Regions from separate parts of the Phytohabitans sp. LZ39 genome, predicted to be linked through region 1. Evidence: predicted binding sites of a transcription regulator. Region 1 holds the regulator's gene; the other holds the start of a gene.

What was found. The regulator HrcA, encoded in region 1, represses chaperone genes, less so after heat shock. The targets are predictions, from matches to a motif close to GGTTNGCACNCTCNNNNNGAGNGTGCNAACC.
Region 2: a site for HrcA is predicted at 2,189-2,219, ahead of groES (co-chaperone GroES). Genes of this name have one in related genera too.

The regions. Positions count from the first base shown of each region.
Region 1 is NZ_JCADBM010000013.1:49,268-52,667, reverse strand. It holds gene AC5L36_RS24305 (16S rRNA (uracil(1498)-N(3))-methyltransferase) at 1-190, opposite strand, end outside; gene dnaJ (molecular chaperone DnaJ) at 240-1,373, opposite strand; gene hrcA (heat-inducible transcriptional repressor HrcA) at 1,411-2,433, opposite strand; gene AC5L36_RS24290 (DUF4870 domain-containing protein) at 2,599-3,222, shown strand.
Region 2 is NZ_JCADBM010000002.1:329,759-333,158, forward strand. It holds gene ybaK (Cys-tRNA(Pro) deacylase) at 1-389, opposite strand, end outside; gene AC5L36_RS05205 (putative endonuclease domain-containing protein) at 401-499, opposite strand; gene AC5L36_RS05210 (THUMP-like domain-containing protein) at 592-1,812, opposite strand; gene AC5L36_RS05215 (DUF1918 domain-containing protein) at 1,869-2,057, opposite strand; gene groES (co-chaperone GroES) at 2,331-2,645, shown strand; gene groL (chaperonin GroEL) at 2,713-3,400, shown strand, end outside.

The sequences.
Region 1 (3,400 bases):
GCAGATCGAGGGTGCCGCGGCCGGCGGCGGTGACCACCGCGGTGGCCGTGCCGCCCCGCCCGTCGGCCAGCAGCAGCTCCTCACCGACCCGCAGCCGCTGGACGGTGGCCGCGTGGTGTCCCTCCGGACCGTCGAGGACGTGGGTCGACCCGGTGGGCAGCGCATCGACCAGAAAGAGCGGGAGGCTCACGCCGCCCCCTTCGACCGCTCGCTCACCGCCGCGGGCGAGCTCCGCTCACTCACGCGTGGCCGTTGAAGGCGTCCCGCATCCGGGAGAAGAAGCCGCCCTGCTTGGTGAGCTCGGCGACCTCCTCGCCGCGGGTCTTGGCGAACTCGCGCAGGATGCGCTCCTGCTCCGGGTCGAGCTTGGTGGGCGTGCGTACGTCGAGGTGGACGAAGAGGTCACCCCGGCCGGTGCCGCGCAGGTGGGGCACGCCGCGGGCGCGCAGCCGCAACGTCGCGCCGGGCTGGGTGCCGGCCTTGACATCGAGCTGCTCCTCGCTGTCGAGCGTCTTGATGGTCAGGCGGGTGCCGAGCGCCGCCGCGGTCATCGGGACGGTGACGCGGCAGTGCAGGTCGTCGCCCTTGCGGGAGTACACGTCGTGCGGGCGCTCGTGGATCTCGACGTAGAGGTCGCCGGCCGTGCCGCCGCCGGGGCCGACCTCGCCCTGCTGGGCCAGGCGAATGCGCATGCCGTCTTCGACGCCGGCCGGGATCTTCACGGTCAGCGAGCGGCGGGTGCGGACCCGGCCGTCACCGCCGCAGGTGGCGCAGGGGTGCGGGATCACGGTGCCGTAGCCCTGGCAGACGGTGCACGGCCGGGACGAGACGACCTGGCCGAGGAACGTGCGCTGCACCGACTGCACCTCGCCGCGCCCGCCGCAGGCCTCGCACGTGGCCAGGTGGGTGCCGGCGGCGGTGCCGGCGCCGGAGCACGTGGTGCAGAGCACGGCGGTGTCCACCGTGATCGGCGCCTCCACCCCGAACGCGGTCTCGGTCAGCTCGAGCTCCAGCCGCAGGATCGCGTCGGCACCCGGCCGGGTGCGCGAACGCGGACCGCGCGCCCCGGCAGCCGTGCCGAAGAACGCGTCCATGATGTCCTGGAATCCGACGAATGGCCCCGCGCCGGGACCACCACCCGGCCCACCGCCACCAGGGGCGAGAGGGTCGCCGCCGAGGTCGACGATCTGCCGCTTTTGGTCGTCTGAAAGCACCTCGTACGCGGCGTTGATGTCCTTGAACTTCTCGTGCGCATCCGGATCCGGGTTGACGTCCGGATGGTACTGGCGGGCCAGCTTCCGGTAGGCGCGCTTGATCTCGTCGTCGGATGCGTCTCGGCTCACGCCGAGAATCCCGTAGTAGTCCTTGGCCACTGCGTTCCGTGTCCTCATGCTCTCGCGCTGTCCCGGGCTAGTTGTTTCCCAACAGGTCGCCTACGTAGCGTGCCACGGCGCGCACGGTGGCGATGGTGCCGGGGTAGTCCATCCTCGTCGGCCCGAGGACGCCGAGACCACCCACGATTGTCGCGCCTGGACCGTAGCCCGTGCTGACAACCGAGGTGGACCGGAGATTGTCGATCTCGTTTTCGTCGCCGATGCGGATCAGGAGGGTGTCCGCGTCGACCTCGCCGAGGAGCTTGAGCAGGATGACCTCCTCCTCGAGCGCCTCGAGGATCGGGCGCAGGGAGCCCTGGAAGTCGAGCAGGCCGCCGCGGGTCAGATTGGCCCGGCCGGCCAGCGCGATCCGCTCGTCGTGCCGCTCGACGAGCGTCTCCAGCAAGACCGTGGCGAGGGTGGCCATGGTGTTTCGGGCATCCGGCGCGACCTCCTCGACCAGCGCCTGGACCAGCGGCGGCGCGTCCGACAGCCGCTTGCCCACGAGCTTTTCGTTTAACAGGCGGCGGAGGTCGGTGACGGCGTCGACGGGCACGGGCGCAGGCAGCTCGACGAGCCGCTGCTCCACCCGACCGGTGTCGGCGATCATCACGAGCATGACCCTCGTCGTGGAGATCGGCACCAGCTCCAGGTGGCGCACCGAGGAGCGGGACAGGCTTGGGTACTGCACCACGGCGACCTGGCGGGTGAGCTGGGCGAGCAGGCGCACCGTGCGGTGCACCACGTCGTCGAGGTCGAGCGCCCCGGCCAGAAACCGCTCGATCGCCCGCCGCTCGGCGGGGCTCAGCGGCTTGACCCGGGAGAGCCGGTCGACGAAGAGCCGGTAGCCACGGTCGGTCGGCACGCGGCCGGCGCTGGTGTGCGGCTGCCGGATGTAGCCCTCCTCTTCGAGAACGGCCATGTCGTTTCGCACTGTCGCGGGCGAGACGCCCAACTGGTGTCGCTCCACAAGAGCCTTGCTGCCGACCGGCTCCTGGGTGGCGACGTAATCCTCGACGATCGCTCGGAGCACGTCGAGCTTGCGGTCATCGAGACTCACTGTCACCCCCTGCCGCACCAGATGAAGAGACTGGCACTCGACTGTAGCGAGTGCCAGTCTACGTCGCACCCCCACACGACCGCGATGATCTCTTTGGGCACAATGTCCGCAACTGGTAAGTGTGTTGTGTGGCGTCGGTTGATCCGTGCCCCTACCGTGACCTTCATGACAGAACCACCTCGCCCTCCCGGAGGGGACGAGCCTGGCGCCACGCCGCCGGAGCCGACCTCTCCGCCGACACCCCCAGCGTCCTACTCGATGCCGGGCGAGGCACCCTCTCCCGGTTACTCACCCCCACCGAGTGACGCTCCACCGCCACCCCCGCCGCCCACGAGCGGGGCCGGCTACCCACCGCCCGGAGCGGGTTACCAGCCACCGCCCGGCTACCCGCCGCAGGGTCCGCCCGGCGGCTACTACGCGGCCGGCCCGGCGCCGGCGGGATACGCCAACAACGACGAGAAGACGTGGGCACTCGTCGCCCACTTCGGCGGCGCGGCCGGCGCGTTCATCGGCGGCGGCACGCTGGGCTGGGTTGGCCCGCTGGTGTCACTGCTGGCCAAGGGCAGCCAGTCGCCGACCGTGCGCGCGCACGCGGTCGCGGCGCTCAACTTCCAGCTGCTGTGGTCGATCATCACGGTGATCTGCTGGATCCTGGTCTGCGCGCTGATCGGCTTCATCCTCGCGCCGGTCGCGATGATCATCGCGATCGTCTTCGGCATCATCGGCGGCGTGAAGGCCAACGACGGCCAGCTGTACAACTACCCGATGAGCATCTCGATCATCAAGTGACAGCGCGAGACCCCGGTGATCCACTCGGTCACCGGGGTCTCGCAGCATCAAAGATCCAACCCAATACTCGATATCTGAGCTACCGCGATGTCCGTCGTGGTCCAGACCGTCGCTCCCGCGGCCTCACCCGTCCGCTGTTGGTTGAAGCGTCGCTTTCGCGACGCCCGAAAGGGCTTGA
Region 2 (3,400 bases), on a different contig from region 1:
GATACGTAGATCGTGTCGTGATCGGCGGCGGTCGCGTCGACGACGGTCGGCAGGCGCTTGCGCTGCCCGAGCGGGCTGATCCCGCCGCGCACGTACCCGGTGGTCCGCTCGGCCAACGCCCGGTCGGCCAGCACCGCCCGCTTGCCGCCGGCGGCCGCTGCGAGCGCCTTGAGGTCAAGGTCGCCGGTGACCGGCACGACCGCCACGGTCAGGGCGCCGTCGACCTCGGTGACCAAGGTCTTGAAGACCCGCTCCGCCGGCACCCCCAGCACGGCCGCGACCTCGGCGCCGTAGTTGGGCGAGTCGGGCGACACCGAGTACGGATGCGTGGTGTGGGCGACCTTCTGCTTCGTGAGGAGCGACGTCGCCGGGGTGCCTTGGCCTGCCACGACTGCGAAGACTACCGCCGCTCCTCGACAGCGCCCGCGATCTGCCGCACGGTCCGGTCCGGATGGCGCAGCACGTCGTCCGCGGTGAACCGCAGGACCCGCCAGCCCACGGCGCGTAGCTGCGGAGGCACATGCGGTGGCCCGCCATGGCCAAGGATGCTGCCCCCTTGCTCAGCGGTACCACAAGTACGTTATGGCGGCGCTATGAGGTACTCGTGGTACCGCTGAGCGTGGAGCAGATCAGGGCGGTGGGTGCGCCGGCCACCCGGGTCAGCACGAGCGTGGCCGCCGCCGGGCCGGACAGGCGCAAGTCGCGGCGGAGTCGCTCCGGCTCCAGCGCCGAGCCGCGCTTCATGATTTCCAGGCGGCCGACGCCCCGCTCACGAAGGAGTGCCCTCAGTCGCTTCAGCGAAAAGGGCAGCACCTCTTCGACCGCGAAGCGGCGGGCGTACGGAGTCGCGACCGCCGAGTCCGCGTAGACGTAGGCGATTTCCGGGTCGGCCAGATGACCGCCCACCGTGGCGGCGAACTCCGCGACGAGGTGCGCCCGGACCACCGCGCCGTCGGGGTCGTAGAGGTAAGGCCGCACGCCGCCCACCGGCGCCCTCGCCAGGCCAGAGCCGGTCAGCTCCGCCGCGCCGGCCAACTCTGCGGGGCGGGGCAGCTCCGCGGCGCCCAGCAGCGCCGCGCGGCGGGGCACCTCCGCGAGCGGGCCGCACCAGAAGGCGGCCTCCACCACCTCGCCCCGCACGCTCACCCACTCCGCCTCCGCGCCCCGAGGTATCAGGGCGTGGTCTATCCCGGGCGCGAGCTTGAGCACGGTGCGCGGGACCCGCTCGGGGAGGGAGGTGACGAAGTCCCACGGCGGCGAGTAGGCCTTCGGATCGAAGACCCGCCGCCCGTCCCGCCGCCGGGCCGGGTCGCAGAAGACCGCGTCCACATCGGACAGGTCGGCCGCGGTGGCGTCACCGTGTCTCACGCGGATCCCGTCGAGCCCCAGGACTTCCGCGTTGGCGGCGGCTATCGCCGCGGTGCTCGGGTCGGCTTCCAGCGCGTACACGACGATGCCGGCACGGGCGGCGGCGATCGCGTCCGCGCCGATGCCGCAGCCCAGGTCGGCGAGTGTGCGCACCCCGGCGGCGCGCAACCGCGCGGCGCGGCGCTCGGCCACCGCGGACCGCGTCGCCTGCTCCAACCCCGCGCGCGTGAAGAACATGCGGCCAGCGTCGACACCGAACTTGGCCACCGCGCGCCGCCGCAGCTCGGCCTGCGTGAGCGCGGCGGCGGCCAGGTCGGCGGGCACGCCGGCACCACGGAGCGCGGCCGCCGCGGCCAGCGGGTCACCGCCGGCCAGCTCGGCCGCCGCCGCGAGGGCTTTCACCCCTTCCGGGGTACGCAGCGCGGCGAGCTGGTCGGGATGCACCGCCCGATTGTCGGCCCCGCCCGGCCGCCGGTCGTCAGCGGGCCGTGCTCGCCGGATCAGTGTGCGGTGGGCTCGACCACGCAGTCGGGGCCGGGGAAGACCAGGCTTTCGTGGCCGTCTGGGAAGCGGACGAGGTAGGGCGGATGGCCGTCGGCCCCGCGGACCTCGACGATCTCGGCGATCCGATCGCGGGCGCCGACCGTATTGCTGTGCACGTGCAAGCGGTCACCAACTGTGGCCTGCATGTCATCGCCTCCGCGCGAATGGGCTGCGGGGTACTCCCTCTGACGATCCCGCAAAACCTTCCGGCGCGCCATCGGTTCGGGGCACGCTGGCACTCTCCTTGACGGAGTGCTAGCGGCCGGCATAACCTGCGGGTTAGCACTCTCAAACCGAGGGTGCTAGCTCTCGGGCACGCCGGCACCCGCGACGACGGCATCGCCCGGTGGCATGAGGCAGCAGTATGACCGCCGTCCGGAGCGATCCGGGTGGCTACCAGACCAGTACCCCAGGAGGGTATGCCCGTGACTACCGCGACCAAGGTTGCGATCAAGCCGCTCGAGGACCGGATTCTGGTCCAGGCAAATGAGGCTGAGACCACCACGGCGTCGGGCATCGTGATTCCCGACACCGCCAAGGAGAAGCCGCAGGAGGGCACCGTCCTCGCTGTCGGCCCCGGCCGCGTCGACGACAAGGGCAACCGGATCCCGGTTGACGTGAAGGTCGGCGACACGGTCATCTACTCGAAGTACGGTGGCACCGAGGTCAAGTACGCCGGTGAGGAGTACCTGGTGCTCTCCGCCCGCGACGTCCTCGCCGTCATCGAGAAGTGACTGACTGAACGCTGATACGCCCCGGGCCGGAACCACGGTCCGGGGCGTACTGCCTGAAGGGACTTACATGGCGAAGATCCTGAGTTTCTCGGATGACGCCCGGCACCAGCTCGAGCACGGCGTCAACGCGCTGGCGGACGCGGTCAAGGTCACTCTCGGTCCGCGCGGGCGCAACGTCGTGCTGGACAAGAAGTTCGGCGCCCCGACGATCACAAACGACGGCGTGACGATCGCCAAGGAGATCGAGCTCGCCAACCCCTACGAAAACCTCGGCGCGCAGCTGGTCAAGGAGGTGGCGACCAAGACCAACGACGTCGCCGGCGACGGCACCACCACCGCCACCGTGCTCGCCCAGGCCATGGTGCGCGAGGGCCTGCGCAACGTTGCCGCCGGCGCCAACCCGGCCGGCCTCAAGCGGGGCATCGACGCCGCGGCCGAGGCCGTGTCGAAGGCGCTGCTGGAGAAGGCGGTCGAGGTCGCCGACAAGAAGTCGATCGCGCACGTCGCCACGATCTCGGCCCAGGACGCCACCATCGGTGACCTGATCGCCGAGGCGATGGAGAAGGTCGGCCGCGACGGCGTCATCACCGTCGAGGAAGGCTCCACCCTCGCGACCGAGCTCGAGGTCACCGAGGGCCTCCAGTTCGACAAGGGCTTCGTGTCACCGCACTTCGTGACCGACCCGGACGCGCAGGAGGCGGTGCTCGAAGACGCCTACGTGCTGATCACCACGCAGAAGATCTCCGCGGTCGAGG